Massilia litorea: one gene and its partner. The protein of the gene in region 1 interacts with the protein of each later gene in a pairwise test. Links are inferred from orthologs where the notes say so. Each region holds a gene or a part of one and is shown in the gene's direction. Other genes may lie near its edges.

The links.
Region 2: the proteins of secB (region 1) and LPB04_RS19150 interact in binary tests that used the Escherichia coli proteins (3 or more experiments, as listed by UniProt). The link is inferred for Massilia litorea from one-to-one orthologs.

The regions. Positions count from the first base shown.
Region 1 is NZ_CP062941.1:1,565,049-1,580,174, reverse strand. Bases 12,344-15,126 are described here. They hold secB (protein-export chaperone SecB), read left to right. Parts: upstream 12,344-13,395; coding sequence 13,396-13,857; downstream 13,858-15,126. Other genes in these bases: LPB04_RS06960 (NAD(P)H-dependent glycerol-3-phosphate dehydrogenase), read left to right, coding at 14,480-15,126; LPB04_RS06965 (SH3 domain-containing protein), read left to right, coding at 14,010-14,453; grxC (glutaredoxin 3), read left to right, coding at 12,931-13,194; LPB04_RS06980 (rhodanese-like domain-containing protein), read left to right, coding at 12,506-12,907; gpmA (2,3-diphosphoglycerate-dependent phosphoglycerate mutase), read right to left, coding at 12,344-12,376. In the rest of the region: type II secretion system secretin GspD, read right to left, coding at 1-2,170; gspN (type II secretion system protein N), read right to left, coding at 2,170-2,943; type II secretion system protein GspM, read right to left, coding at 2,940-3,461; type II secretion system protein GspL, read right to left, coding at 3,458-4,666; type II secretion system minor pseudopilin GspK, read right to left, coding at 4,683-5,810; LPB04_RS07020 (PulJ/GspJ family protein), read right to left, coding at 5,810-6,433; type II secretion system minor pseudopilin GspI, read right to left, coding at 6,430-6,810; LPB04_RS07010 (GspH/FimT family pseudopilin), read right to left, coding at 6,807-7,313; type II secretion system major pseudopilin GspG, read right to left, coding at 7,320-7,772; LPB04_RS07000 (HesA/MoeB/ThiF family protein), read right to left, coding at 7,886-8,647; LPB04_RS06995 (S41 family peptidase), read right to left, coding at 8,715-10,190; LPB04_RS06990 (murein hydrolase activator EnvC family protein), read right to left, coding at 10,199-11,626; more of gpmA, read right to left, coding at 11,630-12,343. UniProt on the Escherichia coli protein: One of the proteins required for the normal export of some preproteins out of the cell cytoplasm. It is a molecular chaperone that binds to a subset of precursor proteins, maintaining them in a translocation-competent state.
Region 2 is NZ_CP062941.1:4,234,193-4,249,310, forward strand. What follows is about bases 10,622-13,396. They hold LPB04_RS19150 (response regulator transcription factor), read left to right. Parts: upstream 10,622-11,551; coding sequence 11,552-12,241; downstream 12,242-13,396. Other genes in these bases: LPB04_RS24315 (dioxygenase family protein), read right to left, coding at 10,622-10,834; LPB04_RS19145 (Spy/CpxP family protein refolding chaperone), read right to left, coding at 10,850-11,368; LPB04_RS19155 (sensor histidine kinase), read left to right, coding at 12,253-13,396. Outside these bases: LPB04_RS19100 (DUF3320 domain-containing protein), read left to right, coding at 1-3,297; LPB04_RS19105 (MOSC domain-containing protein), read left to right, coding at 3,317-3,988; LPB04_RS19110 (dihydrofolate reductase), read left to right, coding at 4,137-4,631; LPB04_RS19115 (DUF4337 domain-containing protein), read left to right, coding at 4,628-5,251; LPB04_RS19120 (arginine/lysine/ornithine decarboxylase), read left to right, coding at 5,433-7,688; LPB04_RS19125 (cation transporter), read right to left, coding at 7,755-8,417; dcd (dCTP deaminase), read right to left, coding at 8,433-8,999; LPB04_RS19135 (alpha/beta fold hydrolase), read right to left, coding at 9,065-9,898; more of LPB04_RS24315, read right to left, coding at 9,974-10,621; more of LPB04_RS19155, read left to right, coding at 13,397-13,764; LPB04_RS19160 (DNA internalization-related competence protein ComEC/Rec2), read right to left, coding at 13,688-15,118. UniProt on the Escherichia coli protein: Response regulator member of the two-component regulatory system CpxA/CpxR which responds to envelope stress response by activating expression of downstream genes including cpxP, degP, dsbA and ppiA.

The DNA.
Region 1 (15,126 bases):
TCGCCATGGTACTGCCGGCCGGCGGCTGGCCGTTGGTGAGCGGCGGCAAGGCCGGCGCGCCCAGGTTCGGCATCAGGATCGTATCGTCCTGCGGACGGGTTTCCGCGCCCAGCGCACGCATGTATTCGTAGCGGTCGAGCGAAATGGCGTTGTTCTGCTCCTTGCTGCGCACCACGACCGGACGCAGGAAGACCATCAGATTGGTCTTGTTGCGGGTACGGTTGCGGTACTTGAACAGGTTGCCCAGCACCGGGATGTCGCCGAGACCCCGCACTTTTTCTTCGCCGTGGTCTTCGTTATCGGAAATCAGGCCGCCCAGCACGATGATCTGGCCATCGTCGGCCAGCACATTGCTTTCGATCGCGCGCACGGTGGTGACGATGCCCTCGGCCCGCACCACCGAATTGTCGATGCCCGAATTCTCGTGGTAGATCGAGAGTTTGATCACGCCGCCTTCGGAAATCTGCGGGCGCACCTTCATCAGCAGGCCGATGTCCTTGCGGTCGACCGTCTGGAAGGGATTGTTCGCGCCGCTGGTGCCGGTCGTGAACGAACCCGTGATGATCGGAATGTTCTGGCCCACCTTGATCGTCGCCAGCTCGTTATCGAGCGTAATCATGTTCGGTGTCGACAAGATGTTGGCAGAGCCTTCGTTTTCAAGTGCGCTGGCGACGGCGCCCAGGCCGAGGGCGCCGTTGATCTGCCTGAAGACGCCGAGCGTGAATCCCGGGAGTTGCGGTGGCGTGGTCGTGGAACTGATGCCGGCGCGGGCGGCAGCGGCCAGGTTGATGATGTTGTTGGCGTTTCCGCTATTAAACGACTGAATGCCGCCGACGCGGTATTTACTGGTGTCGTTGCCCGACAATCCGAGCCACTGCACGCCGAATTCCGACGCTTTCTGCGAATTCATCTCCACCACCAGGGCCTCGATGTAGACCTGTGCGCGGCGCACGTCGAGCTGGTCGATGACGCCGCGCAGGTTGCGGTAGATCGCATCGGGCGCCGTGATGATCAGGCTGTTGGTGGAGGCATCGGCCTGGATGAAGCCGGAGCCCTGGGCACCGCCGCCGCCGACGCTGGCGCCCTGCCCGCCCTGGCCGAAGGTATTGCTGGTGCCCCCGAGGCCGGTGCTGCCCTGCTGGCCTTGCTGCCCCCCGCCGAGGCCGCCCGCGCCACCGGCACCCTGGGCGCCGGCCTGGATCGAGCCGCCGGCCGTGCCCTGCTGCGTCGTCTGCGTTGCCGAGGCATCTTGCGAGACCACCGCGCGCAGGGTCTGCGCCACCTTGGTGGCATCGGCATTCTTCAGGTAGACGACGTGGATGTTGCCCTTTTCGGTGGTCGCCTGGTCGAGCTTGGCGATCAGCGACTTGGCCAGGTTCGCGCGTGCCTGCGACGGGGCGCGCACCACGACCGAATTGGTGCGCGAATCGGCGAGGATGGTGACGCGGCCGGAGTCGCCGCCGGCGCTTGGCTCCATCAGGCGCGACACGAGGGTCGCGATGTCGCTGGCGATGCCGTTACGGATCGGCACCACGTCGAGGTCGGCCGCCACCGGCGCGTCGAGCGCGGCGATGATGCGGGAGAGGCGGCGCAGATTATCCGCGTAGTCGGTAATGACCAGGCTGTTATTGCCCGGGTTGGCCATGATCGAATTGTTCGGAGAAATGAGCGGACGCAGCACGGCCGTCAGGTTGGCCGCCGATTCGTAGGACAAGTGGAAAATCTGGGTGGCGATCTGGTCGCCCTGCACGCGGGTGCCGCGCTTGCCCACCTGGGTCGGCGAGGATTGCAGTTTCGCTTCCGCTTCCGGCACCACCTTGGCATAGCCCTCGCCGGTGGTGACGACGGCAAAGCCCTGCAGCCGGAGCGCCGAGGTCAGCAGTCCAAACGCCTGGCTCTTGGTCAGCGACTTTTCCGACACCAGGGTCAGCGTGCCTTTGACGCGCGGGTCGATAATGAACGTCATCCCCGTGTAGTGGCCGACGGCCTTGATCACCGATTCGATGTCGGCATTCACGAAAGAAAGGGCGGCGGAATTTTCCTGGCCCTGGGCCAGCGCCGGCGGCATCGCCGCGGCCACCGCACAGGACAGCATGACGCCGGCCGCAATGCGGCGCAGATTCGGGCGCGAGGTCGGGAATGCAGGGGTGCTACGGGAGGATTTTTTCATTATCTGAACTCTAATGCGATTATGTTTTTACCGTTCACCATGCGGCGCTGGCCAAGAAGATTGAGCATATTGCCCAAGGTGTCTTCGTAGCCATCGGCGGCCGATGCCTGTCCCGAAAAGCGCAGGCGTCCATTCTGCAACGTTCCATTTCCCGACAATAGCAAGGCGCCGCGCACCGTGCGCAACACCAGGTCGGCTTGCTGGCCGCGCCAGTCCATCACCATCTCGTAGCTGCCCAGCGGCTTGATCGGCGCCATGCGCGAACCCATGTCGCTCATCGACAAGGTCGTGCGCCCCGTCACCGCCACGCTGCCCGGCAGGCGCACCAGGTCGAGCCGGTTCCACGACAGCCGGATCACGCCCGAGGGCACCAGCGTGTTGAGCGGTGCGCCGAGCCCGGCCAGGCCCTCGGCCGGCAACAGCAATTGCCCCTTGCTCAGCTGCCACTCCGACCAGCTGCCGGTCAGCGCCACCGGCGCGGCCAGCGCCTGCGGATTTTCCAGTTGCATGTCAACATGTCCCACCAGCACCAGCGGCGACAGGCGCCAGGAAAAGCGTCCCGGCAACAGCGGCGTTACCGCCCCGCCTTCGCCCGGCGCCCCCCCCACGAAGGCTGAGCCGTGCCAGAGCGTACCCTGCGCATCCCCGAGAGTCAAACGACCGCCGGTCTGGCGTTCCACCATCGTCCCGAGCCAGCTGGCCGGCAGGAAGACGAGCACGGTCAGCGCGATCGCCAGGGCGACCACGACCAGCCAACCGAGGCTGCGCCTCATCGGGCAGCAGTCCCGTTATCCTGGCGCAGCGTCAGGTTGGCGTCGACCTGTCCCTGCGGGTCCTGGGCGGTAAAACTGCCTTCCTGGACGGCGATGCGGCTCTCGCGGCGCTGGGCATCGAGCCAGGACACCAGGTTGGCGAACGAGACGCCGGTCACCTGCAGCCGTGCGAATTCACCGGTCAGCGTGAGCGAGCCCGGCGTGATGCCGCGTCCGCTCAGGCTGGTCATCAGGCTTTCGCGCGTCATCGGCGTGACCGGTACCGGTGCCTGGCCGGCCAGCGCGCGTGCCTGGTTCGCCATGCTGGCGAGCTGGGCGGCCTGCTGGCGCAGCTCGGGCAGCGAACGCTGCAACCGTGCGCGGCCTTCGACCGCCGGCTCGATCAAACCCGTGTACACCAGCGCCAGGAACACGACGCCGAAACCGGCGGCCAGGTAGCGGCGCTCCTGCTCGCTGCGTGCGATCCAATATCCGGTGGCGCGTGTGCGCACCCGGCCGACATGACTGAGCAGACTCATGGCTTAGCTCCCGTGCTGCGCACCAGCCAATTGTCGGGTGCGGCGGCTTCCAGTGAAAGACTGCGCGCGGACAGCGCCGCCTGCAGCTGGCGCAAGGCGGTGGGGTCGACCGTTTCGGGTTTGACCCGCACCCGCAGCGTGCGTTCCTTGTATTCGATTGAGCTAATCCCGGGCGGACGCGGCAATTGCCGGGTTGCGTCGCCCAGGGCGCCGGCCAGATAGATGAATTCGTCGGAGCCGATCTGGCCGCTGCCGGCCTGGGCGCGGGCGATGCCCTGGCGCATTTGCGCCACCGGGTCGACCATCGGCTGGTTCGGATAGACCGACTGGAAGGTTTGCTTCATCTGGGCGCGCACGGCGTCGGCTTCGCCACGCAGGCGCAGCCATTCGATGTTGATGCCGGCCAGGTTGACGACCACGCCGGCGAAGGCCAGCGCGATCGGCACGCGCCAGCGGCGCCAGTCGGTCTGGCGCGCACCGGCCGCACCGAGTCCCGGCACCAGGTCGAAGCTGATCGTTTTCGCACCGGCGATCCAGTGCGCCCAGTCATCGGCTTCCAGCACCGTGCCGGGACCGGCTTCGGCCAGCAGCACGCCGTACTCGCCCAGCTGCTCGCGCGGCACGTATAACGTCAGGGGGGCGTCGCCCGCCAGCGCACGCGCCGTTTGCAGGGCGCTGGCAGGATTGGCGTCGAGCGCCAGACCGAGTCCGCCGAACTGGCTCTGGCGCAGCAGCAATTCGGCGCCGTTCAGGGCCGCACTGACGCCGCCCGGCTGCAGGGGCAGGCACAGCTGCGCCGGCAGGGCCGACACCGCACGCGCGCCCTGGGCCAGCAGGGTACGCACGAGCGGCTCGAACCAGTCGCGCGCGACCACGGCCACGGGACGCGTGCCCTCGCCCGTGGGGGGACCGGCCACCAGCACGCAATCGTTCGGGTCGCCCAGGATATGTTCTTCGACCAGGCCCGGCAGCGCCGCGCGCAGGCGCGCACCGGTCAGCGGCGGCATCTGCAGCGACAGCAGGTTGACGTCGGTGCCGGCCAGCAGCAGCACGACGCGGCGGCTGGCGGCGACGACATCGGTCAGATTGCGCAGCGCCCCCTCCCCCTGCTGCTCGATCGTGCCGCCGTCGCCGACGACGGCGAAACGGCATGGCGCGCCTTCTCCTTCTGCGCGCGCCGGATGCCGGATATAAAGTGTAGTCAAACCGTCTCGCTTTCTTTTAGTTTTGACGAACCCAAACCACCTTGACGCCGCCGCCAATCTGATTGCCGCTGCGCTGGACCAGCGACTGCGCATTCAATGCGGCGCGGTCGAGGCGGATGTAGCTATTCACGAGGAACCAATTGCTTTTCACGTCCACCGAATCCGGTACCGGCGTGTGCCCGGTGATATCGGCCTGGAAGTTGGCGATGTCGGTCCAGGGCACACTGCGGCGGCGCGCCAGCAAGGCGTTCGCCTCCGACAGCGAAAAATTCGGGATCACCGCCGCCAGCACTTCGGCCGAGGCCGTATTCACATTGATCGGCGTGCGTTCCGGCAGCACGATGACGAATGGGCGCAACTTTTCCAGCATCTCGGGCGTCATGCCCCGCACCGCCAATAAATCCTCGACTTCGAGGAATTTGATCGGCGTGCCCAGGCCTTCGCGCGACACCGCGATCGTGGCGCTGCCATCCGGATTGCCGGCGTCGCCGCTTCCCGTCCCGTTACCCGCGGCGCTGCCCGCCGCCGCTACCGCAGCACCTCCAGCACCCACGGCGCCCGGCGTACCGCCGGCGCTCGGGTCCCTTTCCTGGCCACCGACCTCCTGGCCCGTGACCGGATCGACCTGGCCGGGCGGCTGGATGACGGGCTGGCTGCCGGCGATCAGGTTGGCGGCGGTTTTCGCCAGCGCCGGATTGATCTGCAGGTTGGTCAGCAGGCGCTGTAAAATTTCCAGCTGGGCCTTGTCGATCCTGTTTCCACTTTCGAGGTTGCGCAGATTGTAACGCGAGGTGGCGTCGACGATGTTGCCAGAAAGACTAGCATCAAACACTTCACCTTCCACCCGCTCGCGCTCGATGTACTGGTCGAGCCGGGTTTCCGCCAGCGGTGTGGCCCAGACCTGGTTCAACGCCGTGTAGCGGTTGGTGTAGGCATCCTGGCGCAGCACCAGGGTCGACCAGTCGAGCGCGCCGCGCAGGATCCAGCGCGTCTGCAGGTGCAGCCTCTGGTTTTCCATCGAGCGCACCTGCACCTGCTGCTGCCAGAACAGGCTGGCGACAATCGAAATCGCCAGCGTGGTCAGCAGCAAGGCGGTGATGACGGCGACGCCGCGCTGGCGCCGGGGATGGCGAAAAGCAGGCATCAGATACTCCCCAACAGGAAGGCCTTGGTCAGCGGCTGCGGAAAGCCGCGGGCGGCCAGCACCACCTGTAACCCGGTCACGGCGTTCGGCACCACCCCGCCCTGGACAGCCGCGGCTACCTGCTGCTGCTGTGCCTGCTTTTGCCAGGCGCCGTTCTGCCACACCAGGACGCCCATCGATTCGACGCCGCCCTGCAGCGTCACCGGCGGGGTTGGATCGGTATCGCTGACCGAGGCCTGCCACAGCGCGTCGAGCTCGACCAGGTCGCGGGTGGTCTTCGATTCGCGCCGCTGCAACTGCTTGTCGACGAGGCGGTAGGCAATCACTTGCAGGCGCGCCGGTTCGTTTTCGTTGAATACGGTACGGACCAGGGTCAGGCGGTTGTCGGCCTGCAGCAGGAAGGGACGGCGACCCAGCATGGTGGCGTCGGCCGCGTGTTCGCAGTCGCTCTGCATCTGGGCAAAGGCCAGCTGCATGCCGCGTGTCATTTCCATCTGGTCAGTCAGGGCGACCCTGGCACGCACGATGCCGTCCAGGCCGCGCCAGCCGAGCACGGCCACCATGGCGAGGATGCCGATCGCCACCAATAATTCGACCAGGGTGAACCCGCGCGCCGTCTTCATGGCGAGGGCCTCAGGACGAGCTGCACCAATTTGAGGATGCGCCGGTTCGGATTATCCATGTCGAACACCGACACTTCGACGCGGCGCAACTGGGGATTCGGGCTGGCCAGCACTTCGTCCTGGCACATCAGGCGTAAATCGCCCTGGCCGCAGGCATAGCTGCGCTTGCCGATTTCCGGGAATTCCTTGCTCAGGCGGATTTGCACGAGACGGTTCTCGGCCGACCAGGTCGCCATCATGGACGAACGCAAGCCGGCACCGTTCGAGGCCAGGCTGCCGATCGCGCGCAGGCCGGCGCCGAGCGCGGTGCCGACGATGACGAGCGCCACCAGCACCTCGAGCAGGGTGAAACCGGCGTGCTGCCTGGAAGGGGTCACTGCGGTTCTCCCGGTTCGACGACCGTGAAATGGCCGACGCCGTCGGCGCGCACGCCGACGCTGTTGTTGCCGCTGGCGAGGGTCAGGGTAAAAGGTTTGTCGACCGGCTCGCGGCCGAAGGTCACGCGCATGGCCTCGCTATTGGCGTTGATGCCGGCGGCCGGCGGATCGAGCAGCAGGCGCACCGGGGCATTCCGGAAAGGCCGTTCGCGCAATAAATCGTCCTGGGTCACGGGGGTCCAGCCCTTGTCCTCGCGCACCAGGAAGCGGTAGCGCTCGGGCGTGGCCTCGAAGGCGACTTCGCGGTTACGTACGATGGCTTCGTCGCGCGCCAGCTGGAGCAGCAAGGTCAGGCGTTTCGCCTCGTTTTCGAGATCCTGGCGCGGACTGGGAATCGCGTTGAGCGAGGCCATCCCGAGCGTGATGCCGATGATGACCATCACGACCAGGATTTCCACCAAGGTGAAACCATCAGCCCTGTGTGGCGGCGCGGCGCCGGCCATGACGACTTATCCCTGCCAGGAGCCGACGTCGGCGTCTTCGCCTTCGCCGCCGGCCTGGCCATCGGCGCCGAACGAGAAGATGTCGACTTCGCCATGCAAGCCGGGCGACAGGTACTGGTACGAGTTACCCCAGGGATCCTTCGGCAGCTTTTCGACGTAACCGCCTTCCTTCCAGCCATTGGCCGATGGGCCCGAGGTCGGCTTGGTGGTCAGGGCTTGCAGGCCCTGTTCGGTGGTCGGGTAGCGCTGGTTGTCCAGCTTGTAGAGTTTGAGTGCCTGCATCAGGGTGGCGATGTCGGTTTTTGCCGCGACCACGCGCGACTCGCCGGTACGGCCCAACAGTTTCGGCACGACCAGCGCGCCCAGGATGCCGATGATGACCACGACAACCATGATTTCAACGAGGGTGAAGCCGCGCGCGAGACGCCGGCCAACTGCACGGTGCGAAACGATCTGCATAGTCAATCTTGAAAAGGTGGATGGGACAATCGGCTTAGTATAAGGCGGAATGGGGGGCAAGAACCACCAGCGGCGGTGCGCCATTGTATTGCAGAGCAAAACCCGCTGCACTCTCAGGCGTGCGCGGGTCTTTCCTGGCAGACAGAACAGCCCGGATTGCGGGCCGCGCGGATCTCGGTCCACTCCATGGCGCGCCCGTCGAGCAGCAGCAGGCGCCCGGCCAGCGGCATGCCGACATTTAATATCAGCTTCAGGGCCTCGGCGGCCTGGACGGCGCCGACGATGCCGACCAGGGGCGCGAAGACCCCCATCGTGCTGCAGGCAACATCTTCAAAACCGCTGTCCTCGGGGAAGACACAGGCGTAGCAGGGACAGTCGGCGCGGCGCGTGTCGAATACGGACAATTGCCCGTCGAAGCGGATCGCCGCGCCCGCCACCAGCGGCACCCCGGCCGCGACGCAGGCGCGGTTGACGGCATGGCGGGTGGCGAAATTGTCGCTGCAATCGAGCACGACCGAGGCAGCTTGCGCCAGTTCGCGCAGCCGGGCGTCGCCGGCGCGTTCGCAGAGGGCAGTGACGCTCACCTCCGGGTTGATCGCGTGCAAAGCCGCGCGGCCGGACGCGACTTTGGAGGTGCCGATGCGTTCGGTCGTGTGCATCACCTGGCGTTGCAGGTTCGTCAGGTCGACGAGGTCATCGTCGACCAGGGTGATGTGGCCGACGCCGCTGGCGGCCAGGTACATCGCCGCCGGCGAGCCGAGGCCGCCGGCGCCGATGACGAAGACATGGGAGGCCAGCAGGCGGGCCTGGCCTTCGATACCGATCTCATCGAGCAGGATGTGGCGCGAATAGCGCAGCAGTTGGGAGTCGTTCATGGAGCGATGCAGGGTGGACGGCGTCGGCGCGGACAATCATGCATCCGGGTACGGCCATTCACCTGCTTTACTTCTTCGAGCCCTTCAGCTCCGGCGGTTTCGTTTCGGTCCCCGGCAACTGCTTCGGCTCGGGCGAGATCACTTCGACCGCCTCCGCCCTGGCAACTTTTACTGGCAACCCTTTAAAGTGGTTCAGCGCCTGGGCCAGTTGAAAATCGTCCTTGCCGCCCAATTCAAGCGGTTTGCGGTTCTTCAGCAGGGCCAGCGCGCGTTGTCTCTGTTCGGCGCTGTCGCGGGCATCCTTGGCGACCGCGCCCGGCTTTTCGTTCTCGCCCGCCAGGTGGCGCTGCAAATCCACTTCGCGCACGCGCAGCGCATTCAAACCGTCGCCTTCCGCCGTTTCGTCGACCGCCATGTCGGGCACGATGCCGTTGGCCTGGATCGCCCGTCCCTTCGGCGTGTAGTAGCGCGCCGTGGTCAGTTTGATGGCCGTGTCGCTTGATAAGGGCCGCAGGGTCTGCACCGAGCCCTTGCCAAAGCTCTGGCTGCCCATCACGATGGCGCGCTTGTAGTCCTGCAGGGCGCCGGCGACGATCTCCGAGGCCGAGGCCGAGCCGCCGTTGACCAGCACGATCATCGGCACCGTTTTCAATCCGGCCGGCAGTTTCGCCAGCGGATCGGCGCCGCGCGGGGCATAGAATTCGCGCCGGCCATAATAGCTCTGGTTGGAGTCGGGCAATTGGCCCTTGGTCGAGACAATCAGCTCTTCCTTCGGCAGGAAGGCGGTCGAGACGCCGATCGCGCCCGGCAGCAGGCCGCCCGGATCGTTGCGCAGGTCGAGTATGAGCCCCTTGATGTTCGGATTGGCGGCGTACAGGGCCTGCGTCTTGGTCGCCAGCTCCTCTAAAGTCGCTTCCTGGAACTGGCTGATGCGCACCCAGGCGTAATCGGGCTCGACCATTTTTGCCTTGACGCTCAGGACGCGGATTTCCTCGCGCGTGACGGGGACCACCCACGGGCGGTCGTCGCCGCGGCGGGCGATCGTCAGCGTCACTTTGCTGCCTGGCTTGCCGCGCATTTTCTTGATGGCGTCGTCGATCGACAAGCCTTTGACGGGAACATTGTCGATGCGGGTGATCAGGTCCCCGGCCTTGATGCCGGCCCGGTAGGCGGGAGAGTCTTCGATCGGCGAGACGATTTTCACGTAGCCGTCTTCGGCCGCGACTTCGATGCCGACGCCGACGAATTTACCCTGCACGCTTTCGCGCATCTCGCGATACGCCTTCTGGTCGAGGTAGACCGAATGCGGGTCGAGCGAGGCGACCATGCCGCCGATGGCTTCCGATAAAAGCTTCTTGTCCTCGACCGGCACCACGTAATCGCTTTTGATGAGGCCGAAGACATCGGCCAGCTGGCGCAGTTCGTCCAGCGGCAACGGACTTGGCTCGCCCTTCTGCGCCCAGGCCGAGACCTGCACCGTCAGCGCCACGCCGGCCACGACACCCAGGCCGACCAGGCCCATGCTTTTCACTTTGTTGCCCATCGCTGCCCCTAGAATTTAACCCAGCTTGCCGGGTCGAAGGCTTTACCGAGATGCCTGAGCTCAAAGTATAGCCCCGATTCTTCGTTACCGCCGGTATTGCCCGCGCTCGCAATCGGCTCGCCGGCGCGCACCGCATCGCCCAGGCGTTTCAATAGCGTCTGGTTGTTGGCGTAGATCGATAAATAGTCGCCGCCGTGGTCGACGATGATCAAATTCCCGAAGCCGCGCATCCAGCCCGAGTGCACCACGCGGCCGACCGCCACCGAGCGCACTTCCGTCCCTTCCGGCGCCTTGATGAACATCCCTTTCCAGCTCGGGCCATCGCCGCCGCGCTTGGCGCCGAAGCGCGCCGCGATGGTGCCGCTGACCGGTGACGTCAACCGTCCGCGCAGAGAGGCGAAGGCGCCGGCGGGCGCCGCGGGCGCGAGCGAAATATCGGGCGTACGCTCTTCGTGTTTCGGCTGCTCCGCCACCTTCGGCTCATCAGGCTCCGGCGGCAATGGTTTTGGTGCCGGCTTGCCCGCTTTCGCCGCTTCGCGCGCCAACCGCTCGCGCTCGGCTTTTGCGGCGGCACGGGCCAGCGCGCGCGCTTTCGCGGCCGCTTCCGCTTCCAGCTTCGCCTTGGCGCGGGCGGCAGCGAGCGCTTCTTGCCGCTTGCGTTCGGCCTCGGCCTGTTCGCGGATCAGCTTGGTCAGCTGGTCGACCAGGCCGCTCATGCGCTGCTCGTCGCGCTGCAGGCTGTCGGCCTGTTTTCTCTGCACCACCAGTTTGCTCGACAGTTCGCCGAGCAGGGCGGCGCGGCGCGCCTTTTCCTTTTCCAGCACGGCTTTCTGGTCGCGCTGTTCCTCGGCGATCTCTTCGAGTTCGACCTTGGCGTTCTCGACCTTCTCCTTGTTCGCCTCGACTTGCGCCAGGTTCGCGTTCAGGGCGGTCAGCAGTTTTGCCTGCGCCTGCGAGACATAGGCCATCATCTGCAAATCGCGGTTGATGCGGTTCGGGTTGTCTCCCGACAGCAGCAGCTTGATTCTGTCCTCATTGCCGGCCACATAGTGCTCGCGCAGCAGGGCCGACAGTTGTTTTTTCTGGCCAGCGATCGTTTGCGCCAGGCGTTCCTGTTCGCCCGCGAGGTCTTGCAGGCGGACATTGGTCTCGACCGTTTCCTGGTGCAGGTCGCGCAGGGCGCGGTTCGCGTTCGAGATCGCCTCTTCCGACTCGGCCAGCGTGTCGGCGGCATCGTCCTTTTCGCTCTCGGTACGGCTGATCTCTTTCTTGAGCGCCGTCAGCTTTTGCTGGATCCCGGCGCGCTGCGCCTCGGCAGCCGCCTTCTGGCGGCTGCGTTCGGTAGGCTTGGCGGCCGCGGCGGTACCCGCCGCGGACAGGGCCAGCAGGCCGCACAGCAGGGTGCCGACGGCCAACTTCTTGATAGGAAAACGCAAGACTTACTTCGCCTTCCCTTGGTTCGCCACCGCTGCGGTCGCCGCGGCGATCGCTTCCTGGTCGCCCAGGTAGTAATGGCGGATCGGCTTCAGGTTTTCGTCCAGTTCATATACCAGCGGCTGGCCGTTCGGGATGTTGAGGCCGACGATGTCGGCATCGCTGATCCCGTCCAGCATCTTGATCAGGGCGCGCAGGCTGTTGCCGTGGGCCGAAATCAGGATCTGCTTGCCGGCGCGGATGGCCGGGGCAATCTCTTCGTCCCAGGCCGGCATCACGCGCGCTACGGTGTCTTTTAAACATTCGGTGAGGGGAATCTGCTCCTTCGGCAGGCCGGCGTAGCGCGGGTCGTTGAACGATGCGCGGTCGTCGCCTTCCTCGAGGGCGGGCGGCGGCGTGTCGTAGCTGCGGCGCCAGACCAGCACCTGCGCGTCGCCGTATTTGGCAGCCGTTTCCGCCTTGTCCAGGCCCTGCAGGGCGCCATAGTGGCGCTCGTTCAGGCGCCAGTCGTTCTTGATCGGCAGGTACATTTGATCCATCTCGTCGAGCGCCAGCCACAGCGTGCGGATCGCGCGTTTCAGGACCGAGGTGTAGGCCAGGTCGAAATGAAAACCGGCTTCGCGCAGCACGCGGCCGGCGGCCTTCGCTTCGTTGATGCCCTTGTCGGTCAGGTCGACGTCGACCCAGCCGGTAAAGCGGTTGGCCAGGTTCCAGGTGGATTCGCCATGGCGCATGAATACGATTTTGTACATAAGATCTTCTTTGCTATCTATTGAAAAAACGTGCAAAGGCGCCCGCTGCGGCTGATCGAGCCCCTAAAAATATTCCTGTCCGGCTTCTATTTTATAATGGCCGGATTGCGTTCAACCATTGGAAGCCTTGTGAAATTCATCCTCGATAATATCTTCATCGTCGCTATTGCCGTCGTTTCCGGTGGCGCGCTGCTGTGGCCAGCCCTGGCGCCGAAGGGCCGCCGCGCGACCGCGCTGCAGGTTACCCAGCTGATCAACCGCGGCAAGACCACGATTCTGGACGTGCGCGGCGCCGACGAATTTGCGGCGGGCCACGTGCGCGACGCGAAAAACATTCCGCTGGCAGACTTGGGCAATCGCATCGGCGAGCTGGAAAAGTCGAAAAGCCGCACCCTGGTCGTCGTCTGCCAGACCGGCGCCCGTTCGGACAAGGCGGTCCGCCAGTTGAAGGCGGCCGGCTTCGAAGACGCGCTCAGCCTGGAAGGCGGCATGACGGCCTGGACGGCAGCCGGCCTGCCGACCACCAAGTAAATCAAGACAGGAAGGAAATCATCATGAGTGCCCACGTTGTCCTCTATCACACCGCCAGCTGCCCCTACTGCGTCCGCGCCGAGCGCCTGCTCGAAGCCAAGGGCGTGACCGAAATCGAGCGCATCCGTGTCGACCTCGACCCGGAACAGCGCCAGATCATGATGCAAAAGACCGGCCGCCGCACGGTGCCGCAGATCTACGTGGGCGAGACCCACGTCGGCGGCTTCGACGATTTGTATGCGCTGGATCAGGCCGGGCGTCTCGATCCGCTGCTCAAGGGGGAGTAAGGTAAGGCCGTGGGTGCGGGTTGATCGGGCGCCGCACCCTGGGCACAGGTGCCCAGGCTACAAATCGGGGCGGGGCGAAAAAGGCGCCCCGCGGGAGTATTTTATCCAAATTGATTTTGATACAATTGCCGTTGCGTTTGACTCCAAGCCCATCGGGGGCGGCGCTTTGCCGTCCCTTTTACTTCACAACGAAAGCGTTCCATGTCTGACGAAAACCTGCAACCAGTCTTCCAAATCCAACGCGTCTATCTGAAAGACATGTCGCTGGAACAACCGAACTCCCCGGCAATCTTCCTCGAGCAGGAAGCCCCGACCATCGAGGTCTCGCTGGACGTTGGCGCTGAAGCGATCGCCGAAGGCATCTACGAGTCGACCGTGACCATCACCGTGACCGCCAAGGTCAAGGACAAGGTCGCTTTCCTGGTCGAAGGCAAGCAAGGCGGCATCTTCGAGGCACGCAACATCCCTGCCGACCAGATGGATCCGCTGCTGGGCATCGGCTGCCCGAACATCGTGTACCCGTACCTGCGCGCGAACATCGCCGACGTGATCACCCGTGCCGGCTTCCCGCCAGTGCACCTGGCCGAGATCAACTTCGAAGTGTTCTACCAGCAGCGCCGCCAGGCGATGGCTGAAGCCGCTGCAGCCGCACCGGCAAACTAAGTTGTACTTTGCCTGCCCCGTTCGGCATGCGCTGGATGGGTCGGCATACCGTGACGGGCATCCCTGCCGCGCCTTTTATATCCATGAAAAGCGCGGGGTGGATGCCCTTCCTGCCATATTGGCGTCTGGTTTTACCGAACCCGGGCCCTGCCATGACCATTTCCCGATCCTTCTCCACCGTGCTGCTGATGCTGGCATGCGCGCAGGCCTGCGCCGCCGATTTCCGCTCGGTCGGCGCCGCCTCCGTCGTGCTGTATGACGCGCCCTCTGCGAAAAGCGGCAAGCGCTACGTCGCGCCGCAAGGCATGCCGGTCGAGATCGTTGCGCGCTACGGCGACTGGGTCAAGGTGCGCGACGTCGATGGCGAATTCGCCTGGACCGAATCGAGGGGACTGTCCGCGCGCCGCAACGTCGTCGTGAAGGTGCCGTTTGCCAAAGTACGCGCCGCGCCCGACGACAACGCCGCCGTCCTGATGACGGCCGACAAGGGCGTCCTGCTCGAGCTAGTCGACCCGCAAGCGAACGACTGGGTCCGCGTGCGCCACCAGGACGGCATCGCCGGCTTCGTGCGCGCGTTTGAGATCTGGGGCACCTGAATTCAACCATGCAAGAAACCAAGAAAATGAACAAGATCACCGTTCTCGGCGCGGGCGCCTGGGGCACCGCCGTCGCCATCGCCGTCGCTGCACGCCACGACGTGCTGCTCTGGGGCCGCAACGCCGAACAGATGGCCGCAACCGCCGCCGCGCGCGAGAACACGACCTATTTGCCGGGTCAGCCGCTGCCCGACAGCCTGCGCGTCACCGCCGATTTCGAGCAAGCCTTGTCTCACGTGCTCGACGCCGGGCCGGACGCGCTCCTGATCGCGGCCTGCCCGGTCGCCGGCTTGCGTCCGCTGCTCGAGCAGCTCAAAGGGAGAAAGATCCCGAACGTCGTCTGGCTCTGCAAAGGTTTTGAATACGGCACCGGTTTATTGCCGCACCAGGTGGTGCGCGAGGTGCTGGGCGAGTCGGTACCGGGTGCGGCCTTGTCGGGGCCGTCGTTCGCGCAGGAAGTGGCGCGTGGCCTGCCCTGTGCGCTGGCGGTGGCCTCGACCTCGAAACAATTGCGCGACAGCGTAGTCGCCACGGTCCACGGCGGCAACCTGCGCGTGTACGCCTGCGATGACGTCATTGGCGTGGAAGTGGGCGGTGCCGTCAAAAATGTGTTGGCGATCGCGACCGGCACCGCCGACGGCCTCGGGCTCGGCCTGAATGCGCGCGCGGCCTT
Region 2 (15,118 bases), 2.7 Mb from region 1 along the record:
CGCGACTGGACGCCGGCTTGGGAACAGGCGCTGCTGCAAGGAGCCGCCGGCCTGGAAGCGAAGGCTGGCGCCCTCCAGGATGCGGCCGGCCGCTATTTCGGCTTGCTGGGGCTGGACCACAGCGGCCTGTCGCTGGCCGAACTGGCCCTGCTCGACGAACTGGCCGATATCCTGTTGACGGCGCCGGCCGTGCCGCCGGGAGTGGCGCGCGCCGCCCACGACGAAGCGGCGCGCAGCCGCCTCTCCGTGTTGCGCGGGCACGGCCAGGCACGCGCACAGGCGTGGGATGCGCTCGGCGGTGCCTGGCGCGAAGACCTGGCCACCCTCGACGCGCAGGCGCTGCGCCTTGAATGGAGCGCCGCGACCCAGGCCTGGTGGCCAAAAAGCTGGTTTGCAAAACGCGCTGTCCTCAAGCGCATGAGCGCTTACCGCAGCGATGGACAGCGTCCGGCCGAGACCGCCATGCCCGGCCTGCTCGATACCCTTGCCACGCTTAACGCCGAGGACGGCGCGCTCGACGCGATGGCGCCCGAATCGGCAACCCTGCTCCAGCAGGATTTCGCCGGCCACAAGACCGACTGGACGAAAATCGAGGCGGCCGAACGCTGGGCGGCGCGCTTCGCCCAGGCCGTCGTGCGCCTGGGCGGCGGCGACCCCGAACTGGCGGCGGTGCTGCGCGAGAAGCTGGGCGCCCTGGTCGACGGCCAGCGCGCACTGCTGGGTGGCGACATGGCCCATGGCCGGACCCTGCTCGCCTATCGCGAGGCATGGCGCGCATGCGCCGGTGCCATGGACCAGGTGGGGCAACTGGCAGGCGGCACAGGCCTGGCGGGCGACGATTCCACCCCGGCAGCGCTGGTGCGCCTGCTCGCGATGCTCCAGGGCTGGCGCCAGGCTGCGCGCCAGCTCCAGCCCTGGAGCCTGTGGCAGCGCGCACGGTACGAGGCGCTCGGCAACGGCCTGCAGGGCATCGTCGACGCCCTGGAAGCGGGCGACACGCCGCTCGCGAGCGTGGCTGACTATTTCGAATTCAGCTACCGCAACTGGTGGGTGCGCGAGGCGATTGGCGCCGAGCCGGTCCTGTGCGCCTTTTCGAGTGCGGACCACGAGCGCAAGATCGCGGAATTCCGCCAGGCCGACGCGCGCTTCCAGACCTTGACCCAGCAGTACGTGGCGGCGAAGCTGGCCGGACAGATCCCGGCGGCCGGCAGCGTGGCGCCGGGTGCCGACTCCGAGATGGGCAAGCTGCGGCGCGAGCTGCAAAAACAGCGCAAGCACATGCCGGTGCGCCAGCTGGTGCAGAACCTCCCGACCCTGATGCCGCGCCTGAAACCCTGCCTGCTGATGTCGCCGCTGTCGGTGGCGCAGTATCTCGACGCGGGCCACGCCCAGTTCGACGTCGTCATTTTCGACGAAGCCTCGCAGATTCCGGTATGGGACGCGGTCGGCGCGATCGCGCGCGGCCGCCAGCTGGTCTGCGTGGGCGACCCCAAGCAGCTGCCGCCGACCAGCTTCTTCAGCAAGGTCGATGAAGGCGAAGGCGACACCGGGGAGGAATTGCAGGACCTGGAAAGCATCCTCGACGAGTGCCTCGGCATCGGCATGCCGCAGCTGACGCTGCAGTGGCATTACCGCAGCCGCCACGAAAGCCTGATCACCTTCAGCAACGTCACCTATTACGACAATGCGCTGGTCACCTTCCCCTCGCCCTACACCGCGGACACGGGCGTGCGCTTCCAGCGCGTGCACGGCGTGTATGACCGCGGCGGCTCGCGCACCAACCGCGCCGAAGCCGACGCGATCGTGAAAGCCATCGAGGCGCACTACCTCGATGCGGCGCGGCGCCGGCAGTCGGTCGGCGTCGTCACCTTCAACCAGGCGCAGCAAAACCTGGTCGAACGCCTGCTCGACGAGCGCCGGCGCGCGTCGCCGCAGCTCGACGCGGCGCTGGCGCAGGCCAGCGCCGAGCCGCTGTTCATCAAGAACCTGGAAAATGTGCAGGGCGACGAGCGCGATATCATCTATTTCTCGATCACCTACGGACCTGACGCCGCCGGCAAGGTGAGCCTGAATTTCGGGCCGCTGAACCTGGAAGGCGGACACCGGCGCCTGAACGTGGCGGTCTCGCGCGCGCGCCAGCAGGTCGTGGTCTACAGCACGCTCATGCCCGAACAGATCGACCTGTCGCGCGTGCGCGCCAGCGGCGTGCGCGACCTCAAGCACTACCTTGAGTTCGCCATCCGCGGTCCGCGCGCGCTGGCCGAGCAGCGCATCCCGACCGGGCGCGAGCCGGACAGCCCGTTCGAGCGCCAGGTCATCGCGCTGCTGCGCGAACGCGGCTGGGAAGCGCACCCGCAAGTCGGCGTGTCGGGCTTCAGGATCGATATCGGCGTGGTCGATCCGCGCGCGCCCGGCCGCTACCTGCTCGGAGTCGAATGCGACGGCGCGAGCTATCACTCGGCCGCCAGCGCGCGCGACCGCGACCGGCTGCGCCAGCACGTGCTCGAGGGCCTGGGCTGGGAATTGCACCGGATCTGGTCGACAGACTGGTGGATCAACCCGGAAGAACCGGCACGCCGGCTCATCGCGCGCCTGGAGGCGCTGGCGAGCCAGCCGCTCGAGAGCGAGCCCGAGGTCGTTCCCGAGCCGGACTGCAGGCCGGAGGCGCCTGGCGAGGACGCCACGCCAACGACGGACGCGGCGGGACCGTCCGAGGCCATGCCCACCTCGGGCATGGCCCCTGGCCTGGTCCCCTATTGCGCCACCCCGATCGACGGCGGCGACGCCGATCTGTTCTACGAAAAGGCATCGATTCCGCTGATCCGCGCGCAGCTTGCGAACGTGATTCGCTACGAAGGACCGGTGAGCCGCGACCTGCTCTTCCGACGTGTGGCGCGTGCCTGGGGCGTGGCCCGCCTGACCCGCCGGGTCGAGGAACACCTGGCGCGCCTGGTGCCGCATGCGCCCGTCACGGCGGACGGCGAGGCCCCGGTATATTGGCCGGAAAACGTCAACGCGGCCGATTGGGAAGGCCTGCGTGTCCCGGACGGGAATGCCGATTCGCGCCGCGCGATCGACGATATCTGCATCGAGGAACTCGGCAATGCCGCGCTGTACGTGCTGGACCGGCAGGGCGCGACCGGCAAGGATGGGCTGGCGCGGGCGGTGTGCAGGCTGTTCGGCATCAGCCGCACCACGGCCGACGCGGAAGAACGCATCGCACGCGCGCTGCTGGCCGAACCGGCGGCAAGCCGGATCGCTATCGAGGGCGGCGTCGTGCGCAGCCTGCGGCGCTAGCCTGCGTACTGCGGACGCCATGGAGATCGGTACCGTTGCCGGGCTGGCGGCGCGCTTGGCGCGCGGCGCGCCGCCACGCTCGTTCGAGCGCCTCGTTACCCACGCGGGCATCGGCATCGTAGGCGACGTCCATGCCGACGCGCTGTCCCCGCGCCAGCTGCTGCTCGCGAGCAGCGGTGCCTATGCGGACTTCGATTTGCCGATGCATGCGCTGCGCGAGAACCTGCTGATCGACGCCGACACGGCGCAGCTGGCGTCGGGCACGGTCCTGCAGATAGGCGCCGAGGTGCGGCTGCGGATGATGTTCCAGTGCGAAGCCTGCGGCCAGCTCGACGCCACGGCGCCGCGCCTGGCGCAGCGCATCGGGAAGCGGCGCGGCATGCTGGCGCGCGTGCTGGCGGGTGGCGTCATCCGGCTGGGCGACCAAGTGTGCGACCTGGGCATGCTGGAATCAGCGTGGTCCGACGATTGGCGCGAGCGCGTGCGGCAGGTGCTCGACGCAGCGCCCGACGGCACGGTGATCGAATACCGCGCGCTCGCGCGCCTGGCCGGCATCCAGTCCAGCTATTGCCGCGCTTTTCCACGGCTGTTGGCCAGGCTGGGCGAGCGCTACGCAGCGACGGCGGTGTCGTCGCAATCGCCCGTTGCGCTGCCGCGCTGGGAAGGCGCAGGCCTGTTCGAGCGCTTCTGACCCGCCGCCGCGGCTGGCGCAGCCCACAGAAAGCTTGACACGCCGCCGCGCTCGCGACACCATCTGGCCTCCCATTTGCCCAATCGACAAGGACACCCGACATGCGCCTTCCAGCCCCTGCCTTTTACCGTTCCACAGGGGATGCCCGATGAGCCGCCTGACCCTGGTCGTGGCGATCGACGCGCAGCGCGGGATCGGTATCGACAACAAGCTGCCCTGGCACCTGCCCGAAGATCTCGCCCACTTCAAGCGCGTCACCCTCGGCCAGCCGATCATCATGGGCCGCAAGACCTTCGATTCGATCGGCCGCCCGCTGCCGGGCCGGCGCAACATCGTCGTCACCCGCAACGGCGACTGGAGCCACGCCGGCGTGGAGGCGGTGACCTCGCTCGAGGCGGCGATCGCACTCGTCGGCGAGGAACCGGCCAGCATCATCGGCGGCGCGCAGATCTTCGCCCAGGCGATGGACGTCGCCGAGCGCATGATCGTCACCGAGATCGCCCACAGCTTCGCCTGCGATACCTTCTTCCCTCCGCTCGACCCGGCGGTCTGGCTTGAAACCGCGCGCGACACCCATCATTCGGACGCGAACGGCTACGACTACGCCTTCGTGACCTACGAGCGCAAAGGCAGCGCACAGTGAAGCCGCCAGCTTCGCGTGCCGGCGACGGCTTCGCCGGCAAGGTCGCGGTCCTGATCGCGGTGCTGGCCACCATCGGCACGCTGTTCGGTTTCCTCGGCAGCAGCATGCACAACGACGCCTCGCTCTACAAGAGCAATGCCGCGATCGACAAGACCAGCGCCACCAACGCCTGGAACCATTACCAGGCCAAGTCGAACAAGCAGAACCTGGCGGAACTGGCCACCAATATTCCCGGCGTGGACAAGGCGCGCTACCAGCTCGAGGTGGACCGCTATCGCCTCGAAAAGGAAGAGATCCGCAAGGAGGCCGAGCGCTGGGAAGCTTCGTCGAGCGAGTGGAACGCCAGATCCGAACGTGCGCTGCACCGCCATCGCCAGTGGCTGCTGGCCTCGGTGGTCCAGCAGGTCGCGATCTCGCTGGCGGCCGTCGCCCTGCTGGCGCGCCGCACCTGGCTCCTGACCGCCACCTGCGCGGTGGCGACCTTCGGCCTGACCCTGGGCGTGTTCGCCGCCCTGCGCGCCGATCCGATGCCGATGATGGTCGCCCCCTTCGGCGCGGCCTTCGGCGCCGTCGTGCTGGCCGCGCTGTTCCAGCGTTTCGGGCGGGGCCGCCGGGGCTAGCTCACTGCATGGCATACTGATGTGCGCCATGCCGGGCCGCATCCCTATAACCTAGTAAAAAAATCTACACCGGACAGCGGTTTTTCTGCGAAAATCCGCTTCTTATTTTTCGGTGCCGTGCGTGGCAGGCCGTCCAACCCGGGCGCCCCTGCTCCCACGGCGCTTCGCATTGGAGCTGTCAATGAAATTTCGTTTCCCCATCATCATTATTGACGAGGACTTCCGGTCCGAGAACACCTCGGGCCTGGGCATTCGCGCCCTCGCCGCCGCGATGGAAAAGGAAGGCATGGAAGTGCTGGGCCTGACCAGCTACGGCGACATGTCGTCGTTCGCCCAGCAGCAGTCGCGCGCCTCGGCCTTCGTGCTGTCGATCGACGATGAGGAATTCGGCGGCGGCTCGCTCGAGGAGACCGATACCGCGCTGACCCGCCTGCGCGCCTTTGTGGAGGAAATCCGCCACAAGAACTCGAACATCCCGATCTACATCTACGGCGAGACCCGCACCAGCCGCCACATCCCGAACGACATCCTGAAGGAGCTGCACGGCTTCATCCACATGTTCGAGGACACGCCGGAATTCGTCGCGCGCCACATCATCCGCGAAGCGAAAGCCTATCTCGATTCGCTGGCGCCGCCCTTCTTCCGCGCCCTGGTCAACTACGCCTACGACGGCTCGTATTCCTGGCACTGCCCGGGCCACTCGGGCGGCGTCGCCTTCCTGAAGTCGCCGGTTGGCCAGATGTTCCACCAGTTCTTCGGCGAGAACATGCTGCGCGCCGACGTCTGCAACGCGGTCGAGGAACTGGGCCAGCTGCTGGACCACACCGGTCCGGTCGCGAAATCCGAGCGCAACGCCGCCCGCATCTACGGCGCCGACCACTGCTATTTCGTCACCAACGGCACCTCGACCTCGAACAAGATGGTCTGGCACTCGACGGTGGCGCCGGGCGACATCGTCGTCGTCGACCGCAACTGCCACAAGTCGATCCTGCACTCGATCATCATGTGCGGCGCGATCCCCGTGTTCCTGATGCCGACCCGGAACAACCTCGGCATCATCGGTCCGATCCCGCTCGAAGAGTTTACGGAAGAGTCGATCGCCCGCAAGATCGAAGCCAATCCGTTCGCGCGCGAAGCCAAGGACAAGAAGCCGCGCATCCTGACGATTACCCAGTCGACCTACGACGGCGTGGTCTACAACGTCGAGACCCTGCGCGAGATGTTGGACGGGAAGATCGAGACCCTGCACTTCGACGAAGCCTGGCTGCCGCACGCGACCTTCCACGACTTCTACAAGAACATGCATGCGATCGGCCGCGACCGCCCGCGCGCCAAGCAGTCGATGATCTTCTCGACCCAGTCGACGCACAAACTGCTGGCCGGCCTGTCGCAGGCTTCGCAGGTGCTGGTGCGCGAATCGGAAACCGTGAAACTCGACCAGGACGCCTTCAACGAAGCCTTCCTGATGCATACCTCGACCTCGCCGCAGTACTCGATCATCGCTTCCTGCGACGTGGCCGCGGCCATGATGGAAGCGCCGGGCGGCACCGCGCTGGTCGAGGAATCGATCCTGGAAGCGCTCGACTTCCGCCGCGCCATGAAGAAGGTCGACGCCGAATTCGGCCAGGACTGGTGGTTCAAGGTCTGGGGTCCGGATGTGGAGTCGGAAGAAGGCATCGGTACCCAGGACGACTGGATGATCCGCGCCGAGGACGACTGGCACGGCTTCGGCAACCTGGCCCCGGGCTTCAACATGCTCGACCCGATCAAGTCGACCGTCGTGACCCCTGGCCTGTCGCTCGACGGCCAGTTCGGCGAGACCGGCATCCCGGCCTCGATCGTGACCAAGTACCTGGCCGAACACGGCGTGATCATCGAGAAGTGCGGGCTGTATTCGTTCTTCATCATGTTCACGATCGGGATCACCAAGGGCCGCTGGAACACGCTGGTGACGGCGCTGCAGCAGTTCAAGGACGACTACGACCGCAACAAGCAGATGTGGCAGGTGATGCCGCAGTTCGCCGCGGCCAACCCGCGCTACGAAAACAGCGGCCTGCGCGACCTGTGCAACGGCATCCACAGCTTCTACAAGCAGTACGACGTCGCGCGCCTGACGACCGAGATGTATCTGTCGGACCTGGTGCCGGCCATGAAGCCGTCGGACGCCTTCGCCAAGATGGCGCGCCGCGATATCGAGCGAGTCGCCATCGACGACCTCGAAGGCCGCACCACGGCGATCCTGCTGACGCCTTATCCGCCGGGCATTCCGCTCCTGATCCCGGGCGAGCGCTTCAACAAGATCATCGTCGACTACCTGCGCTTCGCGCGCGACTTCAACGAGCGCTTCCCGGGCTTCGAGACGGACGTGCACGGGCTGGTCAAGCGCGAGGTGAACGGCAAGCGCGATTACTTCGTGGACTGCGTGCGCCAGGATTGATCGGCGCCATACCGATGTGAAAAGAGGAGCCGCCGGCTCCTCTTTTTTTTGGGGGCCACGCAGAGGTCAGCGGCGTTTCAGCTCGACGACCGGCGCCGGCGCTGCAACTGCCGGCGCCGCACTGATCTCGCTTCTGGCCTGCACGATCACGCTGCGCGCCGCGGTCAGCCCGAGTACGCCCATCACGCTGGCCACGAACAGGTCCGGCAAGCCGCTCCCCGCCTGCCACACGCCCAGCGCCGCCAGCAGCACGGCGACGTTCCCGATCATGTCATTGCGCGTGCACAGCCAGACCGAGCGCATGTTGGCGTCGCCGTTGCGGAATGCGAACAGCAGCAAGGCGACCAGGCCATTCGCCGCCAGGGCGGCGACGCCGATCGCGCCCATGGTCTGCGCCGCGGGCACGGTGCCGCTTGCCAGGTGCGACAAGGCGGAACCGATGACGAAGACGCCGTAGGCGCCCATGGTCGCGCCCTTCACCAGCGCGGTGCGCGAACGCCAGACCGGCGCCAGGCCAAGCACGAACAGGGAAATGCCGTAGTTGGCGGCATCGCCGAAGAAGTCGACCGCATCGGCCAGCAGCGAAACCGAACCCGCGGCCCAGCCGCCGAGCAGTTCGACGCCGAACATCAGCGCGTTGACGACCAGCGCTATCCAGAGCACCCGCCGGTAGCGCGGATCGACCGGCGGTTTATCGAGCGAGCAGCCGCCGCTGCAGCAATCGGCCATGGCAGGCCTCCCGGATCAGGTTTTCGGCAGCGTCACGCCGCGCTGGCCCTGGTACTTGCCGCCGCGGTCCTTGTACGAGGTCTCGCAGACTTCGTCGGATTCGAAGAACAGCACCTGGGCGCAGCCTTCGCCGGCATAGATCTTGGCCGGCAGCGGGGTCGTGTTCGAGAACTCGAGCGTCACATAGCCTTCCCATTCGGGTTCGAAGGGCGTGACGTTGACGATGATGCCGCAGCGCGCATAGGTCGACTTGCCGAGGCAGACGGTCAGCACATTGCGCGGGATGCGGAAGTATTCGATGGTACGCGCGAGCGCAAACGAATTCGGCGGGATGATGCAGACGTCGCTTTTGACGTCGACGAAGGAGTTCGAATCGAAGTTCTTCGGGTCGACGATGGTGCTGTTGATGTTCGTGAACACCTTGAATTCGTCGGCGCAGCGGATGTCGTAACCATAGGACGAGGTGCCGTAGGAGATGATGCGCCGGCCCTCTTCTTCGCGGACCTGGCCAGGGGCGAACGGCTCGATCATGCCGGTTTCTTCCGCCATGCGGCGGATCCATTTGTCGCTCTTGATTGCCATGCTGGATTCTTTCAGGATTGCTTGGAATCCCGCGATTTTACGCGAAAAGCGGCGCGCGGTCGCCCTCAGGCTTGCCGCTTCGCCAGCATTGCCCTGGTTTTGACTTCGTGTTTCAGGAGGCGTGTAATCATCTCGTGCGTCAGCCGGGCGGCGCGCGCCGGGTGCTCGAGCGGATACAGGTGGCTGCCCTCGGTCATGACGAAGTTCTCGCCGACCAGCTTGCGGGTCGAGCCCAGCCCCGCCTGGCGCAGCTCTTCCGAACGCGTCGCGCCGATGAACCCGACCGGCACCGGAAAGCCGCGCCCGATCAGGTCGCCCAGGTGGTGCGGCAGCGAATTGTAGATGGCCGTCTCGACGCCGCGGTCGAAGCGCAGCTGGACGCCTTCCGGGTGGGGCTTGAGGCCGACGTCTAGATAGTCGTCCAGCACCCCCGGCGCCCAGGCCTTGAAAATATCCTTCGACATGAAATGCGCGTGCGCGGCGGCGCGATTGGGCCAGACGTTGCGGCGCCGTTCCGAAAAGCGCGCCGGCGAGAAGCGCGTGCCCTTCCCCAGCAGTTTCACGAAGCGCCATGCCAGCGCGCGCCAGCCCGCCACCACCGGCGAATCGAGCATCACCACGCAGCGCGCCAGGTCCGGCCGGCGCGCGGCCGCCATCGTGCCGAGCATGCCGCCGAGCGAGTGGCCGACCAGGATCGCCGGCTGGCCATGGCGCTCGATGTCGGCAATCAGCTCGTCGACCAGGTTGCTCCAGTTGTCGTCGACGGGGTAGCGCGGATCGTGGCCGACCATGTCGGTCTGGCGTACCTCGTAATGCGCGCCGAGCGCGTCGAGCATCTGGCGGTAGGTGCCGGAGGGGAAGCTGTTACCGTGACAGAAATGCAGCAGGGGCTTGGTCATGAAGCGCGCCGGTGGGTCGAAGGAGCTTCGATTGTAAGGTCAGGACAAACTTCCCTGTCTGCTCGCGGGCCTCCTTTAGAGGGAAACACCTACAGTCAGGTCGGCCGTGTAGCCGTTGACGGTGTCGCCCCCCATGCTTGCCATCTGCAGCGCCGTGCCGTCGCTGAACACGTTGTCCGTGGCATAGCTCATGCGCGCGAGCTTGCTCACGCTGGCGCTGTAGCCGGTCGCCGTGTAGACCGTATTGAGGGTGGCCAGCGGGAAGGTGAACTGCGAGGTCTTGACCCGGTTGGCGGCGCCCGTCGCCTTGGCCAGCGTCGGGTAGACCTCGAAGTGCACGTGCGGCATGCGTCCGTCGTAGCAGCCCGGGAAGATGGTGGTGAAGGTGACGTAGCCGTCGGCGTCCGCCTCCTGCACGCCGCGCAGGTAGTTCTCGCCTTGAACCGCGCTCGAATACATCGAGTAGTTGCCGTCGCGGTCGCAATGCCAGAGGTAGACCGTGGCGCCGGCGGCGGCCGCGCAGCCGTTCGCGACGTTGACGATCTTTAAACGGATCGTCAGCGGCACGCCCATCGCCACGCCCGCTGCCCCGGCCACGCTCCAGCGGATGTCCTTGCGCACGATGCCCGACAGGGTCAGGGCATTGGCGACCTTGCCGTTGCTCGAATTGGTGCCGTCGGCCGGGTACGGGCCGCCGGTCTCCTCGGGGATGAGCGAACAGGCCGTGCCGGCGGCGGTGTTGGTGGTGGTTGCCGGCGTGCTGACGGCAACGGTGGCCGTGCTGCCGCTGTCGGTGGACGCGCCGCCGCAGCCATGGAGCGGCACGGCGGCGGCGCCGGCGAACAGCCAGCGCAGGCTCTGGCGCCGGCTGGCGGCCGTGTTCAGCAGTTTGTCGAGGTCGGACTGCAGGTCGCCGTGATGGTGATGGGTGCTCATGATCCCTCCTTTCGATCAGCGTTGCGCGCGAGGTGCGCGTTCCTGTTTGAGCTGCGCGCGCTGCTCCGGCGTCAGCAGCGCCATGATCTGGCCGGCGGTACGCACGCGCAGCAGCTCGCGGGCGGCGATCGCCTGGCCCAGCGCCTTCGTCTGTGCCGACGCCTTTGCCTCGTTGAAGTCCCCGGCCTCGAACATCGCGCGCAGCGCTTCGTGCGCCTTGCGTTCGGCCTTGTCCTGTTCGCGCATTTGCGGCGCTTCGGCATGCAGGATGACGAACAGGCGGTCCTGCTGGGCTTCGCTCAGGTCGATGCCGCGCAAGAACGGCAGGCCGGGACCACTCATGCCGGCATGGGGACGGTGGCCGCCCGGGCCGTGGCGTTCGCCCGGGCCCGGTCCGGCGTCTGGTGCGCGATCGCCATCCGGCGCGGCCATGTGTCCGCCCGGCGGCGCCGGCAGCGGGTCGGCAAATGCGCCCGGCACGGCGCTGAAGGCGGCGGCGGCCAGGATCGTGGCGGTGATGCGAAAGCGGTTCATTGTGGCTCCTTGACGGTGTCTCGAAAAGCTTCATTCTCCGGCGGCCGCCTGTAAATCGCTGTAAATCGAAGGTAAAACCGCGTAAGGAACGCGCCGGGATCAGCCGCAACCCGCTTTGTAAAGATCGGTAAAAGCGCCCTGCCGCCGGGCTCCCGCGCGCCCGGCTTTGTTATCATCCCGGGGATGAATACCGTGCTGCTGATCGACGACGACACCGAGCTCGTCGCCATGTTGACCGAATACCTGGAGCAGGAAGGCTTCACGGTCGCCTGCGCCCATGATGGCGTGGCGGGAGCGCGCGAAGCGCTGAGCGGGCGCCATGCGATCGTGGTACTGGATGTGATGATGCCGGCCCTGAACGGCATCGAGACGCTGCGCCGCATCCGCGCTGCCAGCAAGATCCCTGTCCTGATGCTGACCGGGCGCGGCGACGATGCCGACCGCATCCTCGGGCTGGAACTGGGCGCCGACGACTACGTCACCAAGCCCTGCACGCCGCGCGAACTGACCGCCCGCGTGCGCGCCATCCTGCGCCGCACCCACGACGCCCAGCCGAACGCCAATGCCGGCGTCGTGCTCACCGTCGGCAAGCTGACCATGCTGCCCGAGCAGCGCCGCGCCACCTGGGACGGCGCCAACCTCGAACTGACCAGCACCGAATTCAACCTGCTGGAGGTGCTGGCGCGTCACGCGGGGCGCCCGGTCAGCAAGAACGAACTCTCCGAACAGGGCCTGGGCAGGCCGCTGGCGCGCTTCGACCGGAATATCGACGTCCATCTTTCGAGCCTGCGCCACAAGCTCGGCCTGCTCGACGATGGCCGCTCGCCGCTGCAGACGGTCTACCGTCTCGGCTACCAGCTGATCCGCCTGTGACGATGGCGCGCTTGCGCAAGCGGCCGGCGGGACGGCTGTTCTGGAAGTTCTTCCTCTCGATCCTGCTGGCGCAAATCGCGGCGGCGGCCGGCATCGGCAGCTATTTCTGGCTGCGCGAGCAGGCGCACCTGAAGAACAGCGTCATCGGCATCGAGACCGGACCGCCGGCCGCCTTCATGCTCGATTCGGCCGCCGTCGCCCTCAAGTATGGCGGCCTGCCGGCGCTGCGCGAGATCGTCAGGCCGGGCAGCCGGCATACCGTGCTCGTGGTCGACCCCAAGGGCCGCGAGCTGCTCGAACGCGAGGTCGCGCCCGCCGTGCTGGCGCAGGCGCGGCGCGAACTGGACGCCGACCGCCCCTTCCAGCCGGTGCGTGAACTGGTCGCGCCGGATGGCCGGCGCCTGCTCGCCTTCGTGCCGCGCCAGTTGCGGGCCGGGCCGGACGGCGTACCGCTGGCGGATCGCCCGGGAGCCGACGCCGGACCACGCTCTCATGGCGACGCTCACACTGGTGCCGGCGGTCCGCGCGGGCCCTTCGGGCCGGGCTGGCAGTTCAGCAAGCCGATTCCGCTGCTGGCCAGCGTGATCGTCAGCCTGCTGTTCGCTTTTCTGCTGGCCTGGTATTTCTCGCGCCCGATCCGCGCGCTGCGCAATGCCTTCGAGGCCGCTGCGGCCGGCGACCTGGCGCCGCGCTTCGCCGACGCGCGGCGCGGCGGCGACGAACTGAAGGACCTTGGCCGCGACTTCGACCGCATGAGCGCGCGCCTGCGCGCCCTGATGGACGGCCAGCGCCGCCTGCTGCACGACGTCTCGCACGAACTGCGCTCGCCGCTGGCGCGGCTGCAGGCGGCGATCGGCCTGGCCCACCAGCAGCCCGACAAGATCGCCACTTCGCTCGCCCGCATCGAACGCGAGAGCGTGCGCATGGACAAGCTGGTCGGCGAGCTGCTGACGCTGTCGCGCCTGGAAGCCAACCCGGAGCTGCCGAAGGCCGAATCCATCGACATGGCCGAACTGCTCGACGGCATCGCGTCGGATGTGCGCTTCGAGGCGGGCGAGGACGGCCCCGCAATCCATGTCGATATCGAGGGCGAGGCACAGGTGGCCGTGCGCGGCGAACCGGACCTGCTCTGGCGCGCCATCGAAAACGTGGTGCGCAACGCCGTCAGGCACGGCGGCGCCGGCGGCAGCGCGGAGATCAGGCTGCGCGCCGACATGCGTTTCGTGCAGGTCGAGGTGCTCGATCGCGGCCCCGGCATCGCGCCCGCGGACCTGCCGACGATCTTCCAGCCCTTCTTCCGCTCGAATCCGTCGAACAACAACGTCGACGGCCATGGCCTGGGCCTCGCGATCGCCGAGCGCGTGGTCCACGCGCATGGCGGGACGATCCAGGCAAGGAATCGGGAAGGCGGCGGGCTGCAGGTGGCGATCGCGCTGCCGCGGACGCCTAGGGCTCGTACCAGTAACGGGCGTACTGGCGGCGGTATTCCTCCGCGCCCACCTGCGGTCCGAAGTCGAGCGTGATCGCGCCCGATTCGTCGGTGCGCAGGCGGCGGATGTGCAGGTCGCCATAGCGCTCGAACACCTCCTTTTTCGGATGACGGTAACGGTTGCGGTAACCGACCTGGAAGATGCCGATCGACGGCCCGACCGCTTCCAGAAAGGCGGGCGTCGACGAGGTGCCGCTGCCGTGATGCGGCGCCAGCAGGACGTCGGCGCGCAGCTTGTCCGGCTCCTGGCTGACCAGGGCCGCTTCCTGCACCGCTTCGATATCGCCCGCCAGCAGCAGCGCCCTTCCCCGCGCCTCGATGCGCAAGGTGCAGCTGCGCGCATTCGCCTTGAGCTCCGTATCCGCATAGCTGGCGGGCGCCGGCTGCAGCATCTCGAAGACCACCCCGTCCCATTCCCAGCGCTGACCCGCCACGCAGCGCTCGTGCCGGCGCGCCGCATGCACGACCCGGTGCCCTTCTCCCAGCGAACTGCTCACCCGGTCGACCGCGAGCGCCTCCAGCAGCGTCAGCGCGCCGCCCACGTGATCGACGTCGCTGTGCGAGACGACGACCGTGTCCAGGTGCTTGATGCCGCGTGCGCGCAGGTAGGGCAGGATCACGCGCCCGCCCGCATCCTGGCCGGGCGCGTACTGCGGGCCGGTGTCGTAGAGCAGCCGGTGGCCGCTCGTCTCCACCAGCAGCGCCATGCCCTGGCCGACGTCGAAGGCGGTCACGGCAAACCTGCCGGGCGCCGGGTGCGTCGGCTGCAGCAGGAACAGCGGCAGCCAGGCGGCCGCGCCGGCCCAGCGATGCGGCCAGCCGCGCGGGGCCAGCATCCAGCCGGTGCCGGCCAGCGCCAGCACGAACAGCCAGGGCGGCGGCGCCGGCGCGCTCCAGACCGCGAGCGGCAGCGTCGCCAGCCAGCCCAGCGCCGCGGCCAGCCATTCCAGCACGCGGTGTGCGCACCACAGCACCGGGCCGGCCAGGGGCGCCGGCAGCAGGCTGCCGAGGAGCGCCAGCGGCGTGACGACGAAGCTCACCACCGGAATGGCGAAGGCATTGGCGATCGGACCGACGAGGGACACTTGCGAGAACAGCAGCAGCGTCAGGGGCACCAGTCCGAGCGTGACCGCGTACTGAGTGCGCGCCGCGAGTGCCAGCGTGGCCCGCCAGCCGGCGCTTGATTCGTCCAGGCGCCCGAGTCCCGCGTACAGGATCACGCCCACGGCGCCGAAGGACAGCCAGAAGCCCGGCCACAGCACGGCCCAGGGGTCGAGCAGCACGACCAGTCCCAGGGCAAGGCAGAGGATGTGCGTCACGCTCGTCAGGCGCCCCATCCACAGGGCCGCCGCGACCACCGCCAGCATGTAGAGGGTGCGCTGGGCCGG